One region of the Bacillus sp. 0209A genome, then DNA from elsewhere that is predicted to be linked to it. Evidence: riboswitches for the same ligand, from Rfam matches in the RefSeq annotation. Region 1 holds a riboswitch; the other holds the start of a gene.

Evidence for each region. A riboswitch is a leader RNA that binds a small molecule or an ion and turns the genes downstream of it on or off. The one in region 1 is predicted to bind S-adenosylmethionine.
Region 2: linked by a shared signal. The riboswitch ahead of metN (methionine ABC transporter ATP-binding protein MetN) and the one ahead of metE (5-methyltetrahydropteroyltriglutamate--homocysteine S-methyltransferase) in region 1 are both predicted to bind S-adenosylmethionine.

Annotation. Positions count from the first base shown of each region.
Region 1 is NZ_JBAIZV010000001.1:680,569-688,033, reverse strand. Features, by position in the region: gene V6D44_RS02815 (TPR domain-containing glycosyltransferase) at 1-783, shown strand, start outside; gene V6D44_RS02810 (nucleoside deaminase) at 788-1,258, opposite strand; gene V6D44_RS02805 (histidine phosphatase family protein) at 1,394-2,020, shown strand; gene metE (5-methyltetrahydropteroyltriglutamate--homocysteine S-methyltransferase) at 2,062-4,350, opposite strand; SAM riboswitch class I at 4,478-4,633, opposite strand; gene isp (serine protease Isp) at 4,765-5,724, opposite strand; gene rsbRB (RsbT co-antagonist RsbRB) at 5,948-6,781, shown strand; gene thiX (HMP/thiamine ABC transporter permease ThiX) at 6,815-7,465, opposite strand, start outside.
Region 2 is NZ_JBAIZV010000002.1:871,503-878,967, forward strand. Features, by position in the region: gene fadE (acyl-CoA dehydrogenase FadE) at 1-1,102, shown strand, start outside; gene V6D44_RS09585 (arsenate reductase family protein) at 1,466-1,822, shown strand; gene gcvH (glycine cleavage system protein GcvH) at 1,889-2,272, shown strand; gene V6D44_RS09595 (YusG family protein) at 2,328-2,564, shown strand; gene V6D44_RS09600 (toprim domain-containing protein) at 2,642-3,004, shown strand; gene V6D44_RS09605 (thioredoxin family protein) at 3,006-3,326, shown strand; gene V6D44_RS09610 (SCP2 sterol-binding domain-containing protein) at 3,434-3,778, shown strand; SAM riboswitch class I at 3,893-3,999, shown strand; gene metN (methionine ABC transporter ATP-binding protein MetN) at 4,105-5,130, shown strand; gene metP (methionine ABC transporter permease MetP) at 5,123-5,791, shown strand; gene metQ (methionine ABC transporter substrate-binding lipoprotein MetQ) at 5,805-6,626, shown strand; gene V6D44_RS09630 (carboxymuconolactone decarboxylase family protein) at 6,912-7,289, shown strand.

The DNA.
Region 1 (7,465 bases):
CTCGGTTGCGTGAAGATCGTGAATTATACAGGAAAGCAATGGGTTGAAAATGAAGCGTTTGAACAAAGGCAGATCAGGCTGATCCGGAATCAGCGAAACATAACATTTACGGGAAGTATCGGCGAGAGACCTGAGGGAGAAGAAGCAAGCAGCACTTTCTCGCTGCCATGTACCATTCACCATTACGGCTATTTAGAGCAGGAGGCACAGCAAAAGCATCAACGCAACATCAGTTTATTAAATGCAGCATTGCTGATATCCTCTGCTGAGCCATCTCTCATTTGTCAGAAAGCAGCTGAGTATGACAGAGGAAACGAACCTGATAAAGCCTTCCGGCTGGCAATGGATTGTATCAATGAATGTAAAAGAAAAAAGCAAATTCCGCCGCCAGCTAGCTATTATGTAAAGTATAAATTATTAATTGAAGCAGAACGGTACGAAGAAGCGGAACAGGATATCCATGAAGCGCTGGGGCATTATCCGGATTACTGCACCCTTCACTATTATAAAGGAATCATTATGTATCAGCTGAAAAAAATCAGAGAAGCGATCACAGCGTTTGAGGCTTGCCTGCAAACCGATAATGAACATCATCTGTACGTACAGGTGAAGGGAGCAGCCGATTTTAGATCAAGCTGCTGGCTCGGTGTCTGCCATGCTGAATTGCGTCAACATATGACTGCTGTTTTGTATTTGCAAAAAGCGCTGAAAGCAAACCCGAAGTGCGCGCGTGCACAGGAGCTTCTCAGCGAATTAACAAAGGATCAGGCCGCACATGCCTGATCCTTTAATATTCTTTTTTATTGTCAAAAGCAAGCCATGCCTGAAACGGGGATAAATGCTCCGTCAGAGTCACTTGATAAAAGGGGATTGTTCTTTCTTCAGCAGGTTTAAGAATTTCTTTATAAATGAATGAATCATCAAATCCAGCTTCGGCGGCGTCTGTATGCTCCGCTGCATAGAAAACAGCTTTCGGCCGGGCCCAGTAGATGGCGCCTAGGCACATGGGGCATGGCTCGCAGCTCGTATACAAAATGCAGTCATTAAGCTGGTATGTTCCAAGCGCCTTGCAGGCGTTTCGAATAGCCGTCACTTCCGCGTGGGCAGTCGGATCATTGCTTGTTGTGACGCTGTTCTGCCCCTTGGCAATAATGGCTCCGTCTTTCACAATAACAGCACCGAAAGGCCCGCCAACTCCTGCGTTCACTCCTTCGCGAGCAAGGTCGACAGCCCGTTTTAAGAACGTTTCATGATTCATCCTAAACCCTCCTGTCAATTGAGTGTTATCAGTATAGCCGAAAACAAGTGCAAAGAACATTCTCAAAAAAGTGCAAAATAAACAAAATATTTGGGGGATTTGCTAAGATAAGAGGAGAAAAGTGGAGGGGTGATCATGCTGCATTTATATATTGCCAGGCACGGACAGACTCAATGGAATGTGGAAAAACGGATGCAGGGCTGGCTGGATTCTGATTTAACAGAACTTGGACTGTACAACGCCCGCGCTCTTGGGAAGCGTCTGAAGGATGTTGAATTGAATCAGGTTTACATCAGCCCGAGCAAGCGGACAGAAGAGACGGCAAAAGCTATACTGGGATCTCGCCGGCCCCCGTTGGTTAAAGATCATATGTTCAGAGAAATGTCACTAGGCTCATGGGAAGGGAAAAAACAAGAGGATATTGAAAGAAGCGAACCTGATCTTTTTCATGCTTATTTACATCATCCCGAAGCTTATCGCCAGCCGGGATGTGAAACATTTTTTGATCTTGAAAACCGGGGAAGGCTGGCTCTCCAAGCGATTTTAGACAGCCATTCTTCCGGCAATATTCTCTTGGTTACCCATTCTGTCTTTATATTAATGCTGTTAAATATCATAAAGGGAAGACGCGTTAATGACATATGGAATTCTGCTTACATACATGATACATCATTGAGCCTTGTGGAATTTGATGAAAATGGAACAGCCAAAATAGTAGTAGAAGGGGACGGGAAGCATCGGAAACCGATTCCCGCTTTCTAATAGAAAAACCATCTGCCAAAGGCAGATGGTTTCTATCTTACTTATACAAGCTGTGTTTGTTTAGCTCTTGCCTGCTTCGCTGCCTCAACCATATTTTTTAAGGCTGCAACCGTCTCTTCCTGTTGTCTTGTTTTCAATCCGCAGTCTGGATTTACCCAGAAGCGGTCAGTCGGACAGACGGCAAGCGCATCCACGATAATGTCGTACATTTCTTCAATTGACGGCACTCGAGGGCTGTGAATGTCATATACACCAAGGCCGAGCCCTTTCAAATACGGATGGTCTTTTAAGTAATCTAAAAATCCTCCGTGGCTTCTGCTGTGTTCGATTGTAATCACATCGGCATCAAGATCATTGATCGTATCGACAATGTCTTCGAAGTTGCTGTAGCACATATGTGTATGAATTTGCGTCTCGTTTTTCACGGAAGAAGTGGTTAATCTGAATGCTTCAGCCGCCCAAGTCAAATACTCATCCCAATCGCGGGTTTTCAATGGAAGGCCTTCTCGCAGCGCTGGCTCATCGACTTGAATGATTTGAATGCCTGCGTCCTCAAGCGCTTTTACTTCTTTGCGAAGGGCGAGCCCGATTTGGAAGGCGATATCTTTTCTCGAAATGTCGTTTCGAGGGAAAGACCAGTTTAAGATTGTAACTGGGCCGGTCAGCATTCCTTTCACATGCTTGGATGTCAATGACTGTGCATATAACGTGTCTTTCACTGTCATCGGTTCAATAAATTCAACATCTCCGTAAATGACTGGCGGGCGGACACAGCGTGAGCCGTATGATTGAACCCATGCGTATTTTGTGAAGGCAAAGCCGGCCAGCTTCTCACCGAAGTATTCGACCATGTCTGTCCGTTCAAATTCACCGTGAACAAGGACATCAAGTTCCAATTCTTCCTGAATATCAATCCATCGTTTTGTTTCTGCATTGATAAAGTTTTGATACTGTTCATCAGACCACTCATTTTTCCGCCATTTTTGGCGTGCGCTCCGCACTTCAGCAGACTGCGGGAAGCTTCCGATCGTAGTCGTCGGCAAAAGCGGAAGGCCGAGAGATTCATTTTGCAGGGCTAAACGTTCTTCAAACGGAATCGGGCGTTTGAAGTCTTTATCGGTTAATTGCTCAAGCTCTTTCTTCTGTTCGGAATTCGCGCCTGTTGCAAACTGTTTGAGCGCCTGAATATCCGTTTTAGCCTGCTGAATGTGTTCGCTGATCGCCGCTTTTCCTGATACTAAGCCTTCTTTCAAAGATGTCAGCTCGGCTAGTTTTTCTTTTGCGTACGATAATCCGTTCAGCAGATCCTTTTCCAAATGCTCGTCAGGGTGCTTCGCTACCGGAACGTGCAGCAGGCTGCTGGAAGGCTGAATCCACAGTTCATCCACTTTTGCAATGCTGAGAATATCAAGAACGGCATCGAGACGTTCTTCGAGATCCGATTTCCAAATGTTGCGTCCGTCGATCACGCCGGCTGCCAGCACTTTGTCTGCTGGAAAGCCGTGTGTTTTCAGCTGTTCCAGGTTTCTGCCCTTATCGTGAACGAAATCAAGGCCAATTCCCTGCACTGGGTAAGAGATGAGCTCTTCGTAAGCATCAACAGAATCAAAATACGTTTGCAACAGCACATTCAAGGATGAAAGTTCACTTGTGATGTTTTCAAATAATTCTTTTGCGCCGCGGACATCTTCGCTAGAGGCTGTAACAAGCGCCGGCTCATCGATTTGAACCCATTTTACGCCTTCTTCTTCAAGTTCTTTCAAAAGCTGTACATATAACGGCACAAGACGTTTTTGGATCGCTTTTGCTTCAGACGGTTCATAGCCTTTAGCAAGCGTAACGAACGTATAAGGGCCGACAATCACAGGTTTTGTTTCAACGCCGTATTCCTGTTTGATCCGGCGGTAATCTGTGAGCTGTTTGTTTCTTGTCAGGCGGAATTCAATGCTTTCGTCATATTCAGGAACGATGTAATGGTAATTTGTATTAAACCATTTTGTCATTTCACTAGATACGGCGTCTTTTATTCCGCGGGCGATAGCGAAGTATGTATCGGTAGCGTCAGTCAAATGTCTGAATCGTTTCGGAATCCAGTTGAAGCTGATTGCTGTGTCGAGTACATGGTCATACTGTGTGAAATCAGAAACTGGCACAACATCAATCTGCTGGTCGATTTGTGTTTTTACTGCGGATAAAAAGAGGTCGTCGATTTGCTTTAAAAACGTATCTTTATCAGTGCTGCCTTTCCAATACGCTTCAAGCGCTTTTTTCCATTCTCTGTTCAGTCCGATTCTTGGAAATCCTAAATTCGATGTTTTGATGGTTGTCATTGTTTCTCCTCCTTTTTATGTAAAACACTCTCGTTAACCCGCGGATACAGGCTGCTAAGAGGTTTTCTCACAACAAAAAGCCTCTTTCCCATGAGAGAAAGAGGCTTTTCTGCGTAAAACACTGCCTCTCTCATCTCTCAGACACAATCTGATGGAATTAGCACCGTGCCTTATGAGACATCAGTCTCGGCGCGAAAAGCAGTGCGCCCCATTTCACAATGGAATTACGGTCGGTTGCTGTTGGGGTCAAAAGGCCAATCCCTCGCCCAACTCTCGATAAGAGAAAATATTATTAATTTTTTGAAAAGTTGAATCATTTGTTGGTAATCTTAACAGTAATTCAAATTTGTTGTCAACATAGAATTTGAAATTTTATTTACTATATGTGGTTTATGTTATATAAGAAAAATAATTTTATAGGGTCATCAAATGTGATTGCGCTGCTCTTTCTGCCAGCTCATCAGGAGCGGTTAAATACAGGAATCCATTACCTGCCAGCGTTTTTGCAATATCGAGAGGGAGTGTTCTGCGGACCAGCTGTGCATAAACTTCAGTTTCAGAAAGCTTTCGTTGAAATGATTCTTCTTCATAGCTTTTGATTAAAGCAAGCGCTCCGCTGACATGAGGGGCAGCCATTGAAGTGCCGGTAAGCTTACCGTACTTCTTGTTAGGAAGGGTGGACACTATATTTTCTCCCGGTGCCACAAGATCAATCTCTTTATTAGCGTTAGAAAATTCTGATAATTCACGCGCTACGGAAACAGATCCAACCGCGATCACTTCATTATAAGCCGCAGGATAGGAAAGCTCTTCTGTTCGTTCGTTTCCGTCACCTTCATTTCCCGCTGCGCAAACGACAAGCACTCCGTTTTTGACGGCGTTTTTCACCGCTTCTTCAAGCTCCGGCACATCGTTCGGTCCGCCAAGGGACATCGAGATGATATCGGCTTTCTGTTCCACAGCGTAGTTAATGCCGTTAATAATCCATTCATATTGGCCGCTGCCGTTTGCACCGCCAAGAACCTTCACAATCAATAGGCTTGCCTCAGGCGCGACCCCGGCAATGCCGCCGTTTGAATCGTTAGCTGCAATCGTTCCGGCGACGTGTGTGCCGTGTCCGTTGTAGTCGGAAATCACATCTTCCTTGCCACCGTCATCATCCGTGAAGTTCTTTCCGCCGATGACTTGGTTTTTTAAATCAGGATGGCTTATGTCGCAGCCCGTGTCCAATACAGCAATTTTCACATTTTTTCCTTTTACCCCTTTTGCCCATATTTCTGGCGCCTTAATCACTTTAACGCCTTCAGGAAGCTCGTTTACATCCATGATCTGCTCATTCGTCACATACGGGATCAAGCGGATTTCACCATTCATAAAAAAGCCCTCCTTTTTTATGCTTGCAAGTGGATACAAGGATGTTGCTTCACATTATATGAAAAAAGCAACCGCTCGGACAGAGCCATTTGAAGCATTTTGAAAAAATAGGATACAACCCAAAGAATTAGTAATTTTCAAAATATTGGATGGCTTCAGCTTGTATGACTGGGATTCAGCTGTCAGTCAAGTTATAATAGTGTTTGGGGAAAGGAGTAGTGTGATGAAACTGAATGAAAAATTATATGCATTTTTTTCAGAGTATGTGGAACAAATGGCTGATGAATGGATTGAAACGATGGAAGAAAGCGATCCGAATTCGATTTATGCCTTACATAATGCATCTGTAACGGAAGAATTGAAAGAACAGGACAGAGAATTTTACCGGCATCTGAATGACATGTATGTTTTACCGGAAAAACAATTTCTCGAAGAATTTCAAGTGTGGGTTATTGAGCTGACGAACGATCAAAAGCATCTCGACACTCCGGTTCAGTATGTGATTCGGGAGTTTATGAGAAACCGGAGATTATATACGAAGTATTTTGAGAAGTTCGCAGAAGAAAATGAGTCGGCGTTTGAACCGGGAGAGAAACAAAAATGGGCCGATTTGATTGTAAAAGTCTTTGACTTTACCATTTATACATTTGTCGATCACGCTGAAGCGAATGCCAAACAGCAATTAAACGCTCAGAGAGAAATGATATTGGAATTAAGCTCGCCTGTCATCACCTTGAGCAAATCAACAGCTCTGCTGCCGCTTGTCGGTGACATTGATACCGAACGGGCAAAGTTCATTCTGGAAAACACGCTTCATGCTTGTGCAAAAAGACGCGTGGAGCATCTGTTAATCGATCTATCAGGTGTGGTGGTGGTTGATACGATGGTGGCGCACCAAATCTTTAAATTGATTGAGGCGCTCACTTTAATCGGTGTCAGGTCAACCCTGTCAGGAATCAGGCCTGAAATCGCGCAAACCGCTGTACAGCTTGGGATTGATTTTTCGAATATCACAATTAAAACCAATCTTGCCCAGGCATTAAACTATCATCAATAAGAAAAAAATCCGCTATCAACCGATAGCGGATTTTTATGAGGCAAAACATAAGGATACGAGTAAAGATCCCGCGAATAACAAGAGAACGAGGCAAAAGAACAGCCAATCGCGGCGGTTTACGGTCAGTGTCCGGTAATATGTCCGGTTTCTGCTTCCTGTAAAACCTTTTGATTCCATCGCAAGCGCTGTCCGTTCCGCTTTTCTGATGGCGCTTGCCAACAGCGGGATGGTATACCGCTTTAGCGCGCTGATTTTCTCAATGAAGCCGCTCTCCGCCGCTCCTCCTCTGATTTTATGAGCCTGCTGGATCAGCTGGATTTCATCCTTTAGCAGCGGAAGAAAACGAAAGCCTGCAATGACCCCATATGCAAGCTTTGGTGAGAGCTTGCATTGCTGGACAAGGCTCAGCATAAATAAAATCGGATCGGTCGTAAAAACAAACATCATCGATAAGGCGGAAAAGCACAAAATACGAAACCCGAGAGAAATGCCGACAGAGACATTATCGCTGTTGATTGAGATAGGGCCGGCTTGAAACAAGAAATTATCCGGAGTTGTCGGGACCTTTCCAAAAACAGCGGCTGTCCATACGCATCCGAATGCTAAAATCAAAAATGGAATCGTAAACAAAAACCATTTTTTCAAGGGGATTCTGGCCGCCAATAGGACACCGGCAACGATGAT
Region 2 (7,465 bases), on a different contig from region 1:
AGGGTCATCGACAAGAACCCTCCTTTTAGATCAAGCTGAAGTGCCAAAGGAAAACCTGCTTGGCGAAATCGGCAAAGGGCATGTTATCGCCTTTAATATTCTAAATATCGGCCGCTACAAGCTGGCGGTTGGTTCAATCGGCGCATCTAAGCGGGTGATCGAGCTGTCCGCGGCATACGCGAACCAGCGCCGCCAATTTAAAACGCCGATTGCGGGCTTTTCGCTGACACAGGAAAAAATCGCGACAATGGCATCAAGGCTGTACGCGATGGAAAGCTCTGTGTACAGAACCGTCGGGCTGTTTGAAGACAATATGAGCCAGTTTACGGCCGAAGATCTCAAGGACGGCCGCCAAATTGCCAAGTCGATTGCCGAATATGCCATCGAATGCTCTCTTAATAAGGTATTCGGCTCCGAGACGCTTGATTATATCGTTGATGAAGGCGTGCAGATTCATGGAGGCTACGGTTTTATGCAGGAGTACGAAGTGGAAAGAGCCTATAGGGATTCAAGGATCAATCGGATTTTTGAAGGGACAAACGAAATCAACCGGTTAATCGTGCCAAGCACCTTCCTGAAAAAAGCGCTTAAAGGCGAACTGCCTCTATTTGAAAAAGCGCAAACGCTGCAGGAAGAACTCATGATGCTTATGCCTGAAGAGCCTGGCAGCGGCGTTTTAGAGCAGGAGAAATATATTGTCAAACAAGCTAAAAAAATCGCGCTGTTCGCCGCCGGTCTCGCCGCGCAAAAATACGGGAAAGCCATCGATCGCGAACAGGAAATTCTCGTCAACGTCTCGGACATCGTCAACAATGTGTACGCGATGGAGTCAGCCGTGCTGAGAACGGAAAAGGCCATTGCCGCGCAAGGCGGAGAAAAAGCGGCGCAAAAGGTGCTGTATACTGAAATTTTCGTTCAGGAGGCCTTTAACGAAATTGAAGCGCACGCGAAGGAATCCCTCATCGCAATGGAAGAAGGAGATTCACTCCGCATGATGCTTTCCGCTCTGCGCAAGCTGACGCGCGTAACACCTAAAAACGTGATTCAGAAAAAACGCGAAGCGGCAGCGGGCGTTTTTGAGGCTGAAAAATATATTGTCTGATTGGCGAAGAGCTCCGCATGCGCGGAGCTCTCAGCGTGTCGACAAACCCTCGCATTCGTTGTCAGTCCTGCGCGTTGGTGCTCACGAATGACGAAAGGAACGGCGGCTAAATGCTTAGGCGTCCTGCCTAAACACCGCCGTCATCACATCCTGTGAAAGTCTGCCAATGCTCGTCCTTCCTAGACTACAAGGGTTTTCAATCACGCTGAATAGATGACAAAATCCTAAAACAAAACCCGTTTTAGGATTTTGTCAACAATTTGAGGGCTCCGCATGCGGAGCCCTTTCAAAGAAGCACTGTTTTAGGTTTTTAAAACAAACTGTGTTAAAATAACCTCGATTATTTTATTGAGGGGGAAGAAGATGTCGTTAACTTTTTACTGGTACCCTAAATGCGGAACGTGCCGCAAAGCAAAGAAATGGCTTGAAGAGCATGGAAAAGAAATCAACGAAATACATATTGCAGAGCAGCCTCCAAGCAAAGAAGAACTAAAAGCGCTTTATGAAAAAAGCGGACTGGATCTCAAAAAATTTTTCAACACGAGCGGCATGAAATACCGCGAGCTCAATCTCAAGGAAAAGCTGTATCACATGTCGGAGGACGAACAGCTTGAACTGCTGGCTTCAGACGGAATGCTGATCAAACGACCGCTTACAACAGACGGCGAAAAAGTGACAGCCGGTTTTAAAGAAGACCAATTTGAAGAAAACTGGGCTTAATGTCAATTTTTTTTGAAAAGTATGGTATCTTCTTATTATAGTGCTGTAAAAAATGGAGGGATTCAATTGAGCATACCTAAAGATTTGCGTTACTCAGGAGAACACGAGTGGGTAAAAGTTGAAGGAGAAAAAGCCAGAATCGGGATTACGCATTTTGCCCAGTCCGAGCTAGGCGATATCGTGTTTGTCGAACTTCCTGAAGTGGGCGCTGAAATCAAAGCGGACGAGCCATTCGGCAGTGTTGAATCCGTTAAAACGGTATCTGAGCTTTATGCGCCGATTAACGGAACTGTTGTGGAAATTAACGAAGATCTTGATGACAGTCCGGAATTCGTAAACGAATCTCCGTACGAAAAAGCATGGATGATCGTCGTTGAGCCGTCTGACGCTTCTGAAATTGAAAAACTGATGACAGCAGAGCAATACGAAGAGATGACACAGGAAGACTAAAGCAGGATAGCTGTAAAGGCAATTGGACACGCTAACGTTATGGGAGGTGTCCAATATGGCTTTCAGCAAACAAAAGCTCGATGTCACCAATGATGTGACAGGCCGCTTTCAACATGGCCGGCTCTCGTTATATCATGAAAATGAGAGGATCGGCCAAATGACAAGCATGAATGAATATGAGCTTAAGTCCGGTTATTCCTTTGAAAATGAGAAATTTTATAAGACAGCCGATGTGGTCTCGGGAAACGACGCAAAATATGTGGATTGTGACTACGAAAACGGCTGGTGTTAATGTTGGCGGTGAATTTCACTGCCTTCTTTTACAATCTGAACGTTTCAAATTTGACGCGGCAGGTGAAGAAGATGAAGATGGATGAGCTGGAAAAGGTTATGATTGTCGAAGGGAAATCAGATAAAGAGAAAATCGAAAGCGTCCTGGATGAACCGGTGCGCATTATCTGCACAAACGGAACAATCAGCCAGCTGAGGCTTGAGGAATTGGCTGACGAGCTTTATGATAAAGACGTCTATATATTAGTGGATGCTGACGAATCAGGCGAGAAATTGAGAAAACAACTGAAAAGAGAATTTAACGAAGCCTGCCATCTGCATATCGACAGAGCCTATAAAGAAGTGGCGGCTGCGCCCAGACACCACGTCGCCTCTGTATTGCTGCGCGCGAATCTGAATGTCCATACTATTTTTCTTGAAAGAAAGTCCCGAGGTGTATAGCATGAAAGAACTCCAGGAACACGAGCTTGAGCACATTGCTGATGATGTGTATCTTCTGTATTTATATACTCCGTTTTGCGGCACTTGCCAGCTTGCAAGCAAAATGCTGACAGTGGTGAAAGAAATGCTGCCTGATGTCGCCTTCTATCAAAACAATGTCAATTACTCTCCGACATTCGCAAAAGCCTATCAAATTGAAAGCGTCCCTTGTTTTCTGCTGTTTAAAGGAGGAAAAGTGGTTGAAAGAGGATATGCGTTTCATTCCGTTTCTTATTTATATGAGCTGATCAAACAAAAATCATCTTCCGCATCCCATTTATGACATATTTCTCAGCGCATTCCAATGAAATTGTCGTTCGTTTTATAAAGGGGTTCGTGCGCCAGAGAGAGAAATGTCTATGTATGACCAACAAATAGGAGGTTGTACATATGGAGAAAGCGGAAGTTTTGGAAGATGAGTATCAGCATCTGTTTTTAAAACCCCTTTTGAGCGCTTCAACATTGCTTATTACCTTCCAAGGAGAAACAGAAGCCTTAACCGTCTCAATAAACGAACAGGGAGAAATGAAAAAAATTTCTCCGCGCCAACCGTCCAACCTGACCTTTTACGGAAACCAATCCGAAATCATTCATTTATTGCACGGAGACATTTCCCTTCAGCATCTGATTCAGAGCGGAAGCCTAAAAGTCAAGGGGTCCTTCAGAGCCCTGTTAAAGCTTGAAGCGATTCTTTGGCTGACGAATGGTTTTTTTCAGAGGATTGTGAATAATTAAAAAATAGCAAATTATTATAATAGTAAAAGTTGACATCATTTATTTTATTGACATGCAATCATCCGCCATGCTATTCTACATTAAGAATTTCCGGACGAAAAAGACTATATATTTCTCTTATCAAGAGAGGTGGAGGGAAGTGCCCTATGAAGCCCGGCAACCATCAACACTGTTGAAATGGTGCCAATTCACACGAAGCGTTCAGCTTTGAAAGATGAGAGAAAGGCATTTTATATAAGCCTTTCTGCTCAAGTGTGCAGAAAGGTTTTTCTTTTGCAGAAAACCCCGGAAGATTTCTTAGAATAGTGTTAAGGCAGGTGATTGCTTTGATCAATCTTCAAGATGTTTCAAAAGTGTATAAGTCGAAACATGGAGATGTCAATGCTGTCCAAAATGTCTCGCTTTCCATTAAAAAAGGTGAGATTTTTGGAATTATAGGATATAGCGGAGCTGGTAAAAGTTCCTTAATCCGTCTGCTGAACGGCCTTGAGAAACCAACCTCAGGAACCGTGGAAGTGGCGGGAACCAAGATTAATGAAGTAAACGGACGCGGGTTAAGAAACGCACGCCATGACATCAGCATGATTTTCCAGCACTTCAATTTGCTTTGGTCGCGGACCGTCAGAGATAACATCATGTTTCCTCTGGAAATTGCCGGGGTGAAAAAGAGCGAGCGTATCAAGCGCGCCAATGAACTGATTAAACTGGTAGGTTTAGAAGGAAAAGAAAAATCTTATCCGTCTCAGCTGAGCGGCGGACAAAAGCAGCGTGTCGGAATCGCCAGAGCGCTCGCAAACAATCCGAAGGTTCTCCTTTGTGATGAAGCGACATCAGCACTAGATCCGCAAACGACAGATTCAATTTTGGATCTATTGTCCGATATTAATGATAGACTCGGTTTGACAATTGTGCTGATCACGCACGAAATGCATGTGATCCGCAAAATCTGCAACAGAGTCGCTGTCATGGAAAACGGAAAGGTTGTGGAAGAAGGCGAAGTTCTCGATGTCTTCAAAAACCCGAAGGAAGACATGACAAAACGGTTTGTTCAGCAGGTGACAGAGCCGGAAGAAACGAAAGAAACGCTTCAGCACCTTCTTGATGAAACAGCATCAGGAAAAATGGTTCAGCTCACATTTGTCGGTGATTCGGCTGAACAGCCTCTGATTACAGAGATGATCAGAAACTTTAATGTCAGCGTCAATATTCTGCAAGGGAAAATCTCGCAGACGAAGGATGGAGCCTACGGTTCACTGTTTATCCATATTGACGGAGACGAGGAAGAAGTGCAAAACGTGATCGGGTTTATTAATGACAAACAGGTGAAAGCAGAGGTGATCACGAATGTTTGAAAAATACTTCCCGAACGTTGATTTAACAGAATTGTGGAACGCGACATATGAAACCCTTTATATGACGCTGATCTCTTTGCTGTTTGCTTTTGTCATCGGGGTGATTCTCGGCTTGCTGCTCTTTTTGACAAGTAAAGGGAGCCTCTGGCAGAATAAAACGATCAACTCTGTGATTGCGGCCGTTGTCAACATATTCAGGTCGATTCCGTTCCTTATTTTAATTATTTTACTGCTAGGATTTACGAAGTTTTTGGTCGGCACGATCTTAGGGCCAAACGCCGCATTGCCGGCGCTGGTTATCGGCTCGGCACCGTTTTACGCGCGCCTTGCTGAAATCGCGCTCCGTGAGGTGGATAAAGGTGTTATTGAAGCCGCTAAATCAATGGGAGCTAAGACGTCTACGATTATTTTCAAAGTGCTGCTTCCGGAATCTATGCCGGCTCTTATTTCTGGTATCACGGTTACGGCGATCGCTTTGATCGGCTCAACGGCAATAGCCGGAGCCATCGGTTCAGGCGGCCTTGGAAACCTTGCGTACGTAGAAGGCTATCAGTCGAATAATACTGATGTGACCTTCGTTGCTACTGTGTTTATTTTAATCATCGTGTTTATTATTCAAATCATCGGTGATGTCATAACAAATATTATAGACAAACGATAAGGGAGGATTTACATTGAAAAAGCTATTTTTAGGTGCATTACTGCTTGTATTTGCAGGAGTTATGGCTGCCTGCGGTTCGAATAACGCCGAATCTGGTAAGAAAGAAATTGTCGTTGCTGCGACAAAAACACCGCATGCGGAAATTTTAAAAGAAGCTGAACCACTGTTGAAAGAAAAAGGCTACACGCTGAAAGTGAAAGTGCTTAGTGATTACAAGATGTACAACAAAGCTTTAGCTGATAAAGAAGTGGATGCGAACTACTTCCAGCACATTCCTTACCTTGACCAAGAAATGAAAGAAAACACAGATTACAAACTTGTGAATGCCGGTGCTGTTCACTTAGAGCCATTTGGTATTTACTCTAAAAAATACAAATCACTGAAAGACCTTCCAGACGGCGCGACCATTATCCTGACAAACAACGTCGCTGAACAAGGCCGTATGCTTGCAATGCTTGAAAATGCTGGATTAATCACACTTGATTCTAAAGTCGAAACAGTTGACGCAACATTGAAAGACATTAAGAAAAACCCGAAAAATCTTGAATTCAAAAAGGTAGCGCCTGAATTAACGGCAAAAGCATATGATAACAAAGAAGGAGACGCGGTCTTCATCAATGTAAACTATGCGATCCAAAGTAAATTAAATCCTAAAAAAGACGCGATTGAAGTGGAAGCAACGAAAAACAACCCATACGCTAACATCATCGCAGTAAGAAAAGGCGAAGAAGATTCTGACAAGATTAAAGCGTTGATGGAAGTTCTTCACTCTAAAAAGATCAAAGACTTCATCGAGAAAAAATACGACGGAGCTGTGCTTCCTGTATCTGAATAAGACTGAAACCCCGGATAAGAAATCCGGGGTTCAATTATTGACAAAGCCATAAAACGATATTCGTTTTATGGCTTTGTCATCTTTTCAGCGTGATTGAAAACCCTTGAAGTCTAGGAAGAACGAGCATTGGAGCAGAGCGAATGTTGTAATTCGTGAGCACCAACGCGGAGGTCTGACAACGAATGCGAGGGTTTGCTGACACGGTGAAACCCCGGATGAGAAATCCGGGGTTTTTTTCGGGTATTTTCCTAAAAGCTGTTCATAATAAAAAGGAATGTTAAACAGATGGAGGGATTTTCTTTGAATCAAGACAGAGGAAGCATGCAGGACGCGCTAAAACAATATAAATTAGGTCTAGGCACATTCGAACAAAAGATGCCGCTGATGGGGAGAAAGTTCAACGAGTTTACTGAACAATGCTTTGCCGGAAACTCACTGACTGAAAGAGAAAAACAGCTGATCGCCCTTGGAATCGCCATCAATGCCCAGGATGAATATTGTATGATCTATCATACAAAAGGCTGTCTGGATGAGGGAGCGACAGAAGAGAATATTCTCGAAGCTGTCAGTGTGGCAGCGGCGTTTGGAGGCGGAGCGGCTCTTAGCCAGGGTGTGACAGTTGTACAGCAGTGCATAGAGGAATTCGGAAACACCACGCATTAAGAGAAGGAATATTCCGAAAAACGATTCTCATTTGTTCTAAAAGGATGCTTTCGTCTCATCTGCCGCTATTTCAAGCCATATCCTTTTTGCGGCATCCATCAGAGCGCTGATACAATAGAAGCAAATAAATGAAGGGATTGATTCATTATTTGCAACAGCCAGGATAGACTGAACCT